4 regions of the Streptomyces sp. NBC_00414 genome follow, and region 3 is predicted to be linked to each of the others. Evidence: riboswitches for the same ligand, from Rfam matches in the RefSeq annotation. Region 3 holds a riboswitch; each other region holds the start of a gene.
The links. A riboswitch is a leader RNA that binds a small molecule or an ion and turns the genes downstream of it on or off. The one in region 3 is predicted to bind cobalamin.
Positions count from the first base shown of each region.

Region 1: linked by a shared signal. The riboswitch ahead of OHS59_RS33945 (cobalamin biosynthesis protein) and the one ahead of OHS59_RS05370 (energy-coupling factor ABC transporter permease) in region 3 are both predicted to bind cobalamin.
Region 2: linked by a shared signal. The riboswitch ahead of OHS59_RS37360 (ABC transporter substrate-binding protein) and the one ahead of OHS59_RS05370 (energy-coupling factor ABC transporter permease) in region 3 are both predicted to bind cobalamin.
Region 4: linked by a shared signal. The riboswitch ahead of OHS59_RS15910 (ribonucleoside-diphosphate reductase subunit alpha) and the one ahead of OHS59_RS05370 (energy-coupling factor ABC transporter permease) in region 3 are both predicted to bind cobalamin.

Region 1 covers NZ_CP107935.1:7,812,604-7,815,972, forward strand. The annotation lists gene OHS59_RS33940 (cobyric acid synthase) at 1-935, opposite strand, end outside; gene OHS59_RS33945 (cobalamin biosynthesis protein) at 932-1,948, opposite strand; cobalamin riboswitch at 2,076-2,218, opposite strand; gene OHS59_RS33950 (hypothetical protein) at 2,743-2,964, opposite strand; gene OHS59_RS33955 (inorganic phosphate transporter) at 2,977-3,369, opposite strand, start outside.
Region 2 covers NZ_CP107935.1:8,576,681-8,580,049, reverse strand. The annotation lists gene OHS59_RS37365 (FecCD family ABC transporter permease) at 1-408, opposite strand, end outside; gene OHS59_RS37360 (ABC transporter substrate-binding protein) at 420-1,445, opposite strand; cobalamin riboswitch at 1,513-1,699, opposite strand; gene OHS59_RS37355 (CoA-binding protein) at 2,059-2,466, shown strand; gene OHS59_RS37350 (MHYT domain-containing protein) at 2,506-3,369, opposite strand, start outside.
Region 3 covers NZ_CP107935.1:1,219,005-1,222,373, forward strand. The annotation lists gene OHS59_RS05360 (cellulase family glycosylhydrolase) at 1-529, opposite strand, end outside; gene OHS59_RS05365 (nuclear transport factor 2 family protein) at 697-1,437, opposite strand; cobalamin riboswitch at 1,697-1,878, shown strand; gene OHS59_RS05370 (energy-coupling factor ABC transporter permease) at 1,909-2,631, shown strand; gene OHS59_RS05375 (energy-coupling factor ABC transporter substrate-binding protein) at 2,628-3,074, shown strand; gene cbiQ (cobalt ECF transporter T component CbiQ) at 3,081-3,369, shown strand, end outside.
Region 4 covers NZ_CP107935.1:3,724,676-3,728,044, forward strand. The annotation lists gene mctP (monocarboxylate uptake permease MctP) at 1-32, shown strand, start outside; gene OHS59_RS15900 (nucleoside hydrolase) at 251-1,240, shown strand; gene OHS59_RS15905 (GNAT family N-acetyltransferase) at 1,289-1,825, shown strand; cobalamin riboswitch at 1,900-2,059, shown strand; gene OHS59_RS15910 (ribonucleoside-diphosphate reductase subunit alpha) at 2,198-3,369, shown strand, end outside.

The DNA of each region.
Region 1 (3,369 bases), 6.6 Mb from region 3:
GTGCCGGGCACGACGACCAGGTCGGCGTCCACCAGTTCCTCGGCGCGGTCCACGAACCGCACCACGACGCCCGGTTCGGCGGCGAGGGCGTCCAGGTCCGTGAAGTTGGACATCAGGGGGATCGCGCAGACGGCGACCCGCAGGATGTCCTCGCCGACGGGGGAGGAGACCTCGGACTCGCGTACCGACCCCCGCAGGGACACTCTGAGCCCGTCCTCCTCGTCGATGCCGAGGCCGTGCCGGAAGGGCAGGACGCCGTACGTGTGCCGCCCGGTGAGCCCGCGCAGCATGTCGATGCCGGGTTCGAGCAGCGAGACGTCACCGCGGAACTTGTTGACGAGGAACCCGGCCACGAACTCCTGGTCCTCGCGCGAAAGGAGGGCCACCGTCCCGAAGAACGAGGCGAAGACCCCGCCGCGGTCGATGTCCCCGACCACGAGCACGGGCAGCCGCGCGTTGCGCGCGATCCCCATGTTCACGATGTCCGTGCGCCGCAGATTGATCTCGGCGGGGCTCCCCGCCCCCTCACAGATCACCGCGTCGTACGTGCCCCGCAACTCGGCCAGACAGTCCAGCACGGTCCCGAGCAACGCCTCCTGGCGTCCGCCGTGATAGCCGCGCGCACTCAACTCGCCCACGGGCTTGCCCATCAGCACGACCTGGCTGCTGCGGTCGCTGCCCGGCTTGAGCAGCACGGGGTTCATGAGCACGGAGGGCTCCAGGCGGGCGGCCTGCGCCTGCATGGCCTGCGCCCGCCCGATCTCGGCACCCTCGCGCGTGACGAACGAGTTCAGGGACATGTTCTGCGCCTTGAAGGGCGCCACCTTCACACCCTGCCGCACCAGCCACCGGCAGATCCCGGCGGTCACGACACTCTTGCCTGCGTCGGAGGTGGTCCCGGCGACGAGCAGCCCCCCGCCCGTTCCGCCACTCATGACGTACGCCCTTTCATGACACGTGACTCGGCGAGGGACTCGGTGAGTGACTCGGCGGGCGTCTCGGTGCGTGACCCGGTGAGCGAGGTGGCGAGCAGCCGTCCGGCGACACTCGCGCCCAGCGCGAGCAGGCTCACGCGGCGTGAGAGCCGGACGGCCCGTTCGATGTCCCCGACCCGCACGGCCCGCCCCGGACCGTTCAGTACGGGCCGGTGCTCGACCCGTCCCGCGTACGAGAGCGTGCCGCCGAGCCGTACCCCGAGCGCGCCCGCGAACGAGGCCTCGACGGGCCCGGCGTTGGGGCTCGGATGCTTCGCCGCGTCGGCGCGCCAGGCGCGGACCGCTCCCCGCGGATCGCCCCCGGCGACGGCGGCGAGGACCGCGGTCAGCCGCGCCCCGGGCCACCCGGCCACGTCGTCGAGCCGGGCCGAGGCCCACCCGTACCGCCGGTACCGGGCCGACCTGTGCCCGACCATGGCGTCCAGCGTGTTGACGGCGCGGAAGCCGACCAGTCCGGGCACGCCCGCGACGGCGCCCCACACCAGGGCGCCCACCACGGCGTCGGAGGTGTTCTCGGCGACCGACTCGACCACCGCCCGGGCGATCCCGTCGGCGTCCAGCGCCTGCGGGTCCCGCCCGCACAGGTGCGGCAGCCGCTCGCGGGCCACCTCGATGTCCCCGGCGGCCAGCGCCCCGCCGACTGCCCGGGCCTCCCGCCCGAGCGAGGTCCCCCCGACGACGGCCCACGTGGCGGCGGCGGTCAGGGCGACGGACGCGACAGCGGAGGTACGGACGGAACGGTCGGCGGCCACGGCGAGAGCGACGGCGCCGCCCGCGCACACGGCGGTGTGCAGCGCGCCCCGTCCCCGGTGGTCCCGCCAAAGGCCCCGCTCGACGGCTCCCGCGGCCCGGCCGAACGCGGCGACCGGATGCCCCCGGCGAGGATCGCCGAGCAGCAGGTCACCGAGAAGGCCGACGGCGGCGCCGTACGCGAAGACGCGATCGGCACGCATCGGTTCAGCCCGCCGCTGGGTAGAGGGGAACCCTCGTACCGGGTCTCGTACCGGGCCTGGGCACACTGGTCCACAACAGGCGGCCGCGCATGGCGATATGTCCTCACTCAGGGTGTCCACGCCCTGGTTCGACGAGACCGACGACGAGAGTTCCTGGCTCCCGGGGAAATGGATTCCCCGGTAACAGTGGCGGGACCGCGCCGGATTCGCACCGGCTTCCTCTTCTGCCGACGTACATGGCCTCGGCAGTCCACCACGGTCCGAGAACACCCGTCAACTTGCTGTTGACCTGCGACGGGAGAGTGTGCTGAGACCCACATCCGCCGACAGGCCCTCCCTGCGGGCGGGTTGTCGCGGGCGGGTTTCCGTCAGCCGGGGACGGACTCGGACCACGGCCTTGCGATCACTGTGCGTGACATGCAATGACATGCGTGACGAGGAGTACGGGTCGCGGGGATCGCGCGGCGCGCGGGGAGGGGCCGAGCAGTGGCGCACGGGGGAGAGACGGAGCCGGACGGCGGACAGGGACGGCGCGATGCCCGCGCCCCGTCCTGACTTGGAGCAACGGAGTTCGGCGTCCTCTCCTACGACATGGACCGCCTCGAGGACGGCTCCGTGTCCCGGCTCTGAGGGCGGCTCGGTCCGCGCCCGCCGGACATGCGCGAGTCCCTGCCGGACTCCTTCGTCGTCCCGTCGGGCGCGGACACGCCTCCGCCCTGCCGGGACCGCGGACGAGGCGGCCCCGGCAGGGCGGACGGTGACACTCGGGGCGTACGGCCCGACGGCCGTACCGGTCAGGCGACGATCAGATAGATCCCGTACGCCACGGCCCCCGCGCAGGCCGCGAAGCAGGCGTACGCGCCGGTGACCGCGAGGGCCGCGGAGCCGCCCTGGGCGGCGGCCGACTCGCGCTTGGTGAGGCCGACGATGCCGAGGGTGAAGAGGCCCACGAGGGCGACGGTGGAGATGAGGCTGACTCCGAACACGGAGCCGAGGGCTGCCCAGTCGATCTTCATTCGGTTCGTTCCTTACACCGTGGCCGGACGGGCGGGCTCGGCGTCCGGGCCCGGGATGGTGGTCTTCAGGTCGTCGTTCACGGTCGAGGCCGCCGGGGCGACCGGGGCCGAGGGAGGCGGGGTGACGGCGGCGATCGCGGTGGTCACGACGCCCGCGGGCTCGTGGTCGTCGTTGACGTTGTCGACGGTGACGGGCTGGCGGCGGGACAGCGTCCAGATGATCCCGGAGCCGGCGATCAGCAGCGCGCCGGTGAGGACGATGCCCCAGGTGCCCTGCTGGGTGAGGAACTCGGCGCCCGCGCCGACCAGACCGGCGGCGGGGAGCGTGAGGCCCCAGGCGATGAACATGCGGGTCGCGGTCGACCAGCGGACGACACCGCCCTTGCGGCCCAGGCCCGAGCCCAT
Region 2 (3,369 bases), 7.4 Mb from region 3:
CAGCGCTCCGAGGAACGCTCCGGCGGAGACCGACACCAGGCCGCCGCCGGCGCCGAGGACGACCACGACGACCGCGCCGGTCGAGGCTCCCGAGGACACCCCGAGGACGAACGGGTCGGCGAGCGGGTTGCGCAGCAGGGACTGCATCACGGCGCCGCACACCGCGAGCCCGGCCCCGCAGACGGCGGCCAGCAGGGTGCGCGGCAGCCGCAGCTGCCAGACGATCCCGTCCCGGATGGGGCTCAGCTCCGTACTCCCCCAGCCGAGATGGGACGCGACCACGGACCAGACGTCGGCCACGCGGATGTCCGCCGGACCGATGGTGATCGCGACGGCTACGGATGCGACGAGCAGTGCCACACCGGCCGCGCACAGCAGCCCCACGCGCGGCCGTGTCGCCCCGCGCATCGCCTCGCGAGTCACCCGGCGAGCCCGAACTCCCGCAGGGCGGCGGCCACTTGTTCGACGCCCTCGACGGTGCGGATGGTCGGGTTCATGGCCTGCCCGCTGAGCAGGACGTACCGCTTCTTCCTGACGGCGGTCAAGTTCTTGGTGACCGGGTCGGACTCCAGGAACTCGATCTTCTTCTTCGCGGACTCGGCGGTCTGCGACTTGCGGGTCAGATCGCCGATCACGAGGACGTCGGGGTCGCGGTCGGCGACCGTCTCCCAGTTGATCTGGGGCCATTCCTCGTGGGTGTCGTCGAAGACGTTCTTCGCGTCGAACGCCCGGGTGATGATGCCGGGGGCGCCGCAGCAGCCCGCCATGTAGGGCGATTCGGAGTTGGCGAACCAGTAGAGGAGGGAGACGTCCGAGGCGTCGACGCCCGCGGTGGCCTTCTTCATGCGCTGCTTCAGCTCGGCGACGAGCTTGTCGCCCCGCTCCTGCACGCCGAACACCTCGGCCAGATCATGTATCTCGCCGTAGATCGCGTCGATACCGAGAGGCTTTTTGCGGGCGCCGTCGCCGTCTCCGGTGTTGTCCTTGCCCGCGCAGTCGGAGGGCGAGACGTACGCGGGTACGCCGAGCTTCTCGAACTGCTCCCGGGTGGCGACGCCTCCCTTGCCGAGCGTGGACTCGAACGAGGCGGCGACGAAGTCGGGGTCGGCGTCCAGGACCCGTTCGAAGGAAGGGTTGTTGTCGGCGATCCGCTTCACCTTCGCGTCGGCCTTCTCCAGGCCCTTCATGACCGGGTCGGTCCAGGTGGCGGTGCCGGCCATACGGTCGGCGAGGCCCAGCGAGAGCATGATCTCGGTGGTGCCCTGGTTGAGGGAGACGGCCCGCCGGGGCGGGGACTCCACGCGGACGGTGTGGCCGCAGTTGTCCAGGGTGACGGCGGCCTCGGAGGCCTTGCCGTCGGCGGGCGAGGCGCCGCCGCAGCCGGTCAACAGGATGACCCCGGAAATGAGCAGGGCGGCAGGGCGGGCGGGGCGTGCGATGGGCACGGAAGTTCCTCAGACGTCGAGGGCTCGAACGCGAAGCCCGGTCGTACGGTGCTCCCCCGCCGTCTCGGGACCACGGAGGCCGCCAGCAGGTCTTCGGACTCGGGTTCATCCGGACGAGGCGCCTTCCCGGACCGTCGATCCGGTCCAGTGGCCGATGCCACGCCCGTCACCCTCACCGCTGCGCGTCAGCTCCGGATTTCCACCGGATTCCCTGACCCACGTACATGGGTTCGACTGGCTTTCGCAAGCTATCACGGCGGCTTTCGGGGCCACTCGGCAGTGGCGCAGGGCTCCGGCTCCCGTCCCGCGGCAGCCGCACGGCTCCCCCGCAGCACCCATCGCACCCATCGCACGTCGCACCCATCGCCGAAGCAACGCAGAGTTTCTGTTGATCACCGCCGCGTCAGGGGCCCCCTTTCAGGGCACGGGAACTGCACACCGCCAGGGGCCCGGGGAACTGCGTGAACAACCCCCACCGGGCCGCACCCCGCCCAGGCCCGCAGCCCCACCCCCTCCCATGAACTGGACGGGGCGCCTGCCCGACGTCGGGAATCACCGGGCCACCCCCGCTGTTGTCGGGCCCAGACACACTCACACCCGCAGGAGGCCCACCGTGTACGGCGACCCGGCAACGATCCGCAAGATCCTCACCGAGAGCGGCGACACCTGGGCCGTCGTGGGCCTGTCGTCGAACGAACGCCGTGCCGCGTACGGCGTCGCGGACGTGCTCCAGCGCTACGGCAAGCGCGTGATCCCCGTCCACCCGAAGGCCGAGACGGTCCACGGGGAGAAGGGATACGCCTCCCTGGCGGACATTCCCTTCGAGGTCGACGTGGTCGACGTGTTCGTCAACAGCGACCTGGCCGGCGCCGTCGCCGACGAGGCCGTCGCCATCGGCGCCAAGGCCGTCTGGTACCAGCTCGGCGTGATCGACGAGGCCGCGTACCAGCGCACCCGCGCGGCCGGCCTCGACATGGTCATGGACCGCTGCCCGGCGATCGAGATCCCCCGCCTGGGCTGACCCGGATGGGCTGACCTTCCTGGGCCGTCCCGGCAGCGTTCACCCGTTGCGCCGCCCCGGCGCACCGGGCTCGTACGCGCGCCGGTCCGTCGCCTTCGGCGGGGCCTCGAACGCCGAGCCGGACCAGGCGGGCGGCTCCGTGCGCGGGCCGGGCCCCCGGCGGCGGGACGCGGTCCGGTTCCAGTCGCCGTCCCCGAGGACGAGCATCGGGTCGAACATCACCACCACTCCCGCGAGCGCCAGGAAGAGGACCGGGCCGATGAGCATCGGCAGCAGCAGCGAGTGGGCGGAGTCGCCCACGTCGGGCGAGCCGGCCGCACCGTGCAGGTGCACGCTGACGGCCGCCATGCCCGTGTAGTGCATACCGGTCACGGCGACGCCCATGACGAGGCTCGCCGCCAGGCTGGTCAGGAAGCCGCGGATCGCGACCGCCGCCCAGAGCGCGGCGGTCGCGGCGACGACGGCGATCAGGACGGAGAGCGCGACGGTACGGACCTCGTACCGCAGGCTGCCGTTGAGGCGAATGGCGGCCATGCCGATGTAGTGCATGGCCGCGACCCCGAGGCCGGTGAACGTGCCCGCGATGACCAGGGTCGTCGTGCTCGCACCGCGATAGCCGACGGCGAGGACGCCGATACCTACCACGGCTATCGCCACCGCGAGGCTGAGCACGGTCAGGCCGACGTCGTAGCGGATACGGCTCTCCTCGACCTGGAATCCGATCATGGCGATGAAATGCATGGTCCAGATCCCGCAGCCGATCGAAGCCGCCCCGAGCGCGAGCCAACCCGGTTTCCACGACTTGTCGTTGCGCAGGGAGCGGGTGATGCAACGCAGTCCCAGGGCGGCTCCCAGACAGGCCATCACATAAGCCGTGACCGGTGTGACCGTTCCATAGCTGAA
Region 3 (3,369 bases):
CGTTGCCGATGTTGACGATGACGTAGTTCTCCTGGCCGGTGAGCACGCTCTTCAGGCCGATCCAGTAGTCGGCCGCATGGTCGAGCGTGCCGGCCGCGGCGTCCTCGCCGTAGCCGGTGGTGTCGTGCACCTCCAGTACGCAGATCAGCCGGTTGGCCTTGCACTGGGCGATGACGGCAGCCACGTCCTCCGGACTGTTCCTGCTCCACCGGTGGCCGTCGGAGAGGACGACCCGGACGGTGTTGGCGCCGAGCGCCTTGACGTCGGCCAGCGACTGCGTCTCACCCGGGTACCAGGTGTGGGCGTGGTTGACGCCGCGCATGACGAAGTCGTTGCCGTTGCCTTCGAGCAGGCGGCCGTCGTCGATATGGAGGCCGGTCGCGAGGGCGCCTGGCGATTCGCCGGGCAGTTGGGCATGCGCGGTGGTCGGCACCAGGGCACCGAGAACGACGAGCCCGAGAAAGGCGGCCAGCCCGGCCAGCAGCATGCTGACGTGGCTCTTTCGTGTCGTGCTTCTTGCTCTTCTCACTGCGACTCCAGGAAGTGAGCGCCAAGAAACGTGAGTTTCGGGAAAGTGGGAGCGCTCCCATAGAGTCATCTTGCCAGGAGCACGTCAAGACTTGGCGCACGCTCCGGCACGTACCGGATGTTCTGGAGGGGCCTCTGGGGCTTCCGGGGAAGCCCCTCCAGAGCCCGTCAGACCCCCATGGCTCCGGGCACCCCGGTGTCGAAGGGAACGGACGTGTGCTGGTGGACGATCAGCCAGCGGTCGCCCGTCAGGCGGTAGCCGGTGGTCACCCGCGCCGTGGTGTCCAGCGCGTCACCGCTGACCGGCGTGGCGCGGATCCGCACGAGCGCGTGGCTGAAGGCGATGCTCTCGTCGACCCGGACCTGGAATTCGAGCACCTCGCGCTCCACCGGTCCCGACAACGTCGAGAACCACACCTCCTCGGCCTTGCGGAGGGCATCGATCCCGCGCTGTTCCAGACCGCTCACCGGGTGGAACACCTCGACGTCCGGCGCGTAACAGGCCATCGCCCGGTCGAAGTCCCGCTCCCTCCCGGCAGTTGTCAGCTCCGCGTCGAGGCGGCGGATCTCCCCCTCCGCGTCCTCGTCGTCCCAGAACGCGCGCACCTCCATGGCCCCGAGGGCCGCCACCGGATGCTTCACGGCCGCCTCGACGGCCTCCTCCAGACTGTCGCACTCAAGGATGTCGAACCCGGCCACGTACTCCTTCGTCTCCGCGAACGGCCCGTCGCTGCGCAGCACTTCACCGCCGCGTACGCGCACGGTCACCGCGTCGGCCGGGGGGCGCAGCCGGTGGCCGTGCAGCCGTACACCGCGTCGCACGCTCAGCTCCTCCACCCATGGTTCGACGGGTGCCATGTCCGAGGCGTCGGCGGTGTCGTCGCCGCAGACCAGCAGCATGTACTTCATGTTTCCTCCCGGTGTTCCTGAGATCCCTGTACCCGACCGACGAACCGGGCGGAGCCGAATCGACACCCCCGCAGCATCTCTTGTGCATCCGTGGTCACAGAAGGCGGCGCCCGGGCGGGGCGCGGCCTCTTCCGGGAACTGCCGACCCGTGAACAGGGCGCCTGAACAGGCGCTCCCGTCGCTCCGGAGGAACCGGCGCGCGCTGCGTGAGCACTCTCACGCCCCCCGAGGGCCGCTTGTCACCACCCCGGTACGCGCACTACTGTCACGACGCCTTGGTGCTCGGGAAATCGGTGTGATGCCGGTGCGGCCCTCGCCACTGTGATCGGGAAGTCCGGCTCCGGCCCTCACGGGCAGCCACTGGGTCCTCGGACCCGGGAAGGCGGAGCACGGGTGGTGTTACCCGTAAGCCAGGAGACCGGCCAAGGCGCGTCAACCATCCACGAGGTGCTGGAGAGGGTCTGCTGAACCATGCACATAGCCGAGGGTTTCCTTCCTCCCGGCCACGCGGTCGCCTGGGGCGTCGCGTCGGCGCCGTTCGTCGTCCACGGAGTCCGGTCGCTCACCCGTGAGGTCCGTGAACACCCCGAGAGCACACTCCTCATCGGGGCGTCGGGTGCCTTCACCTTCGTTCTCTCCGCGCTGAAACTGCCGTCGGTGACCGGGAGCTGCTCGCACCCCACCGGCACCGGACTCGGCGCCATCCTGTTCCGGCCGCCGATCATGGCGGTCCTGGGCACCATCACCCTGCTCTTCCAGGCACTGCTGCTCGCGCACGGCGGGCTCACCACGCTCGGCGCCAACGTCTTCTCGATGGCGATCGTCGGGCCGTGGGCCGGCTACGCGGTCTACCGGCTGCTCCGGCGGTTCGACGTGCCGCTGATGGTCGCGGTGTTCTTCGCCGCGTTCGTCGCCGACCTGTCCACCTACTGCGTCACGAGCGTGCAGCTGGCGCTCGCGTTCCCCGACCCGAGCAGCGGATTCCTGGGCGCGCTCGGCAAGTTCGGCTCCATCTTCGCCGTCACCCAGATCCCGCTCGCGGTGAGCGAGGGGCTTCTCACGGTGTTCGTGATGCGGCTGCTGGTGCAGTCGAGCAAGGGCGAACTGACCCGGCTGGGCGTGTTCCTCGCCAAGGGGCAGTCCCGGACCGGGACGACCGGGACCACGGAGACGACCGAGGCGGTGGCCCGATGAGCCGTAACGCGAAGATCAACGCCCTGCTGCTGCTCGTCGTGGCCGCGCTCGCCGTACTGCCGCTGGCCTTCGGCATGGGCGATCACAAGAAGGAGCCGTTCACGGGCGCCGACGCGGAGGCGGAGACCGCGATCACCGAGATCGAGCCGGACTACGAGCCGTGGTTCTCACCCCTGTACGAGCCGCCGTCCGGTGAGATCGAGTCGGCGCTGTTCGCCCTCCAGGCAGCCCTCGGCGCGGGCGTCCTCGCCTACTACTTCGGCCTGCGCAGGGGCAGGCGCCAGGGCGAACTGCGTGTCCTGGCCCAGCGGGAGGACGGCCAGGACGCCGCGCCCGGAACGAGTCAGGATCCCGTGCCCGGCACAACCTCGGACGCAGACTCAGACGCGGCTGCGGGGAGCACGTCCGGCGGCACCGGTGGGTCCTCCGTCGGACGGACCTGAGTCTTCGTGCTGCCGATCGACGCGGCGGCGCACAGCAGTCGCTGGCGCCGCCGCCATCCCGTGGACAAAGCCGTGCTCGGTCTCGGCCTGACCGTACTGGCGATCTCTCTCCCGCCCTGGCCGGGCGCCGCTCTTGTCCTGGTCACCGCCCTCACCCTGCTGCTGGGCCCGGCCGCGGTACCCGGGCGCCGGCTCTGGCGCGCCTACCGGGTGCCGCTGGGCTTCTGCGTGACCGGAGCACTCCCCCTGCTCCTCCAGGTCGGCGGCCCCGAAGGGTTCGTGACCCTGGCCGACG
Region 4 (3,369 bases), 2.5 Mb from region 3:
CGCCTGCGACGGCGGGCACGGCCGGCCACTAGGGCCGTACTCGGGGGCCGGCCCCCGAACCCCCGCTCCTCAAACGCCGGAGGGGCTGAGATCTCGCCGGACGGGCGTATGTCTTTCAGCCCGTCCGGCGTTTGAGGACAACGGGGGCGAGGGGGCGCAGCCCCCATGCGGTGACGATGGGGGTCCCCCCGGTCGAGCGAAGCCGAGACTGGGGGAGGGTAGGGGCGACGGGGGCGGATAACCTGGACCGGTGACCCCACGCGCGCCCATCGTCCTCGACAGCGACCCCGGTATCGACGACGCCGTAGCCCTCCAGTACCTCCTGGGCACAGGCCTGTGGGACCTGAAGGCCTACACCTCCGCGGGCGGCAACCTCCCCGCCGAGCAGACCTACCTCAACGCCCGCGCCCTCGCACGAGCGATGCGCATCGACGCCGACGTCCCCGTGCACCGCGGTGCGGGCCGCCCCCTGACCCGCCTCCCCTACCGCGTCGCCGCCGACTTCCACGGCCCCTCGGGCCTCGGCGACGAGACGCTGCCCGACTCGACCGCCGCGCACCCGACGGAGTCCTCCGCGCAGGCGCTGCTGCGGCTCTCCCGGGAGTACGAGGGCGAGCTGACGGTGTGCGCCACGGGCCCCCTCACCAACATCGCGATCGCGCTCCTGGAGGACCCCGGATTCGCCCGGCGCGTCGGCAGGTTCGTGTTCATGGGCGGCGCCGCGCGGGTGCCCGGGAACATCACCCCGGTCGCCGAGTTCAACATGTGGGCCGACCCGGACGCCGCCGAGCTGGTCCTGTCCTCCGGCATCCCGTTCACGATGGTCGACCTGGACGCCTCGCACCAATGGCTGTTCAGGCCCGCCGACCTCGCGGCCCTGGAGGCGGCGGGCCCCGGCACCGCGCTCGCCGCCAGACTGCTGCGGGTCTACATGGACGCGTACCGGCGCAGTGGCGGGGACGGCACCTGTCCGCTGCACGATCCGCTCGCCGTCGGCGTGTGCGCGGACGAGTCGTTCGTGACGCTCGCGGAGGGCGCGGTCATCGTCGAGTCCGCCGCCGAACTCACCCGCGGCCAGACCGTGTTCGTGCCCTCGGCGGCGGGGCGGATCTACTATCCCGAGTCGCCGGCCCTGACCGCACGGGCCCGCCTCACCGGCCGGGTGGCGCTGGGTCCTGGCCCGCGCGACTTCACGAAGGATTTCGTCTCGACGCTGCAGTTGTGGCCGAGCGCGGGCTGAGAGCCACCCGAACCACCCGAGCCACCGGCACACTGCACACTGCTCAGCATGGACATCGTGATCAGACGGGCGGAGCCCGGGGAGTACACCGCGCTGGGAGAGATCACCGCGCAGGCCTATCTCGGGGACGGGCTGCTCGACTTCGGGGAGAGCGACGAGTACCTCGGCGAGCTGCGGAACGTGGCGAAGCGGGCCGCCGCCGCCGACGTACTGGTGGCCGTCGAGGACGTGGAGGGCGGCGGCGGGGCGGGCGTGCGGGGGCGGCTTCTCGGCGGGGTGACCTTCGTGCCGGCAGGCGGTCCCATGGCCGAGGTCTCGCGCGACGGCGAGGCCGAGATCCGGATGCTGGCGGTCTCGAAGGACGCCCGCGGCAGGGGCGTGGGCACCGCCCTCGTGCGCGCCTGCGTCGACCGCGCACGGGCCACGGACGGCTGCGGGGCCGTCGTGCTGTCCACCCAGCGCACCATGCACAGCGCCCACCGGATCTACGAGCGCCTCGGCTTCACCCGCGATCCGGCCCGGGACTGGAACCCCGTCCCGCACCTGGACGACATCATGCTCCTCAGCTATGAGTTGACGCTCTGACACGCTCCGCTACCCCTCCCGGAGTCGACACGACACAAGATGTGGGGGTGCTTCCGGAGCCCGGCACAAGATGTATGCTCATGCTCGCTGTCGTCGCAGGGGAATCCGGTGCGAATCCGGAACTGTCCCGCAACGGTGTACTTATACGCGCATATACGCATGCCCATATGTCCGCATGCTCGTATATCGCGTACAGGAGTCAGTCCGAGGACCTGCCGACAGCGCGCCTGGACCGTCCGGTCCGGGTGCATGACGTCCGGGCCTCGTGGAGTGGGCCGGTGGACGCGGAGTACCGCTGCCCAGAGCGTGTACCCCCGTGTGCTCCGAATCCCCCTCCCCGCGGGCCCCGTGCCGAGCGAGGGAGAGCCCTACGTGACCATCGCGCCAGCCGATCCGGTCTCCGCGACAGCGACCCGGGAGCAGCAGGACAGGGCCGAGGCAGACGGACCGGGAACCGCGTTGCTGCGGATCCTGACCGACTTCACCGCCGACCTCCCCGGTGCCGACCCCGGCCGGGTCGCCGCCGCCGCGTTGCGCGGCCGGTCCGCCGCCGCGGACACGGCCGAGCTGCGTGAGCTGGCCACGGAGTCGGCCGCAGGGCTCATCTCCGAGGACCCGGTCTACTCGAAGCTGGCCGCCCGCCTGCTGACCGTCGGCATCGCCGAGGAGGCCGCCTCACAGGGTGTGCGCTCCTTCTCCGAGTCGGTCGCCGTCGGCCACCGCGAGGGCCTGATCGCCGACCGCACGGCAGCGTTCGTACGCCTGCACGCGGCCCGGCTCGACGCGCTGATCGACCTGGCGGGCGACGACCGCTTCGGCTACTTCGGCCTGCGAACCCTGCACAGCCGGTACCTGCTGCGGCACCCGATCACGCGGTCCGTCATCGAGACGCCCCAGCACTTCATGCTGCGGGTGGCGAGCGGTCTCGCCGAGGACGACACCACGCGCGCCCTCGACGAAGTGGCCTCCCTGTACCGGCTGATGAGCCGCCTCGACTACCTGCCCTCCTCCCCCACGCTCTTCAACTCCGGTACGCGCCACCCCCAGATGTCGTCCTGCTACCTCCTCGACTCCCCGCTGGACGAGCTGGACTCCATCTACGACCGCTATCACCAGGTGGCCCGCCTCTCCAAGCACGCGGGCGGCATCGGCCTCTCGTACTCCCGGATCCGTTCGCGCGGTTCGCTGATCCGCGGCACGAACGGGCACTCGAACGGCATCGTCCCGTTCCTGAAGACCCTCGACGCCTCGGTCGCCGCGGTGAACCAGGGCGGCCGGCGCAAGGGCGCCGCCGCCGTCTACCTGGAGACCTGGCACTCCGACATCGAGGAGTTCCTTGAGCTGCGCGACAACACCGGTGAGGACGCCCGGCGTACGCACAACCTGAACCTCGCGCACTGGATCCCGGACGAGTTCATGCGCCGGGTGAACGAGAACCGCGACTGGTCGCTGTTCTCGCCCTCGGACGTGCCCGAGCTGGTCGACCTGTGGGGCGACGAGTTCGACGCCGCGTACCGCAGGGCCGAGGAGCAGGGGCTCGCGAA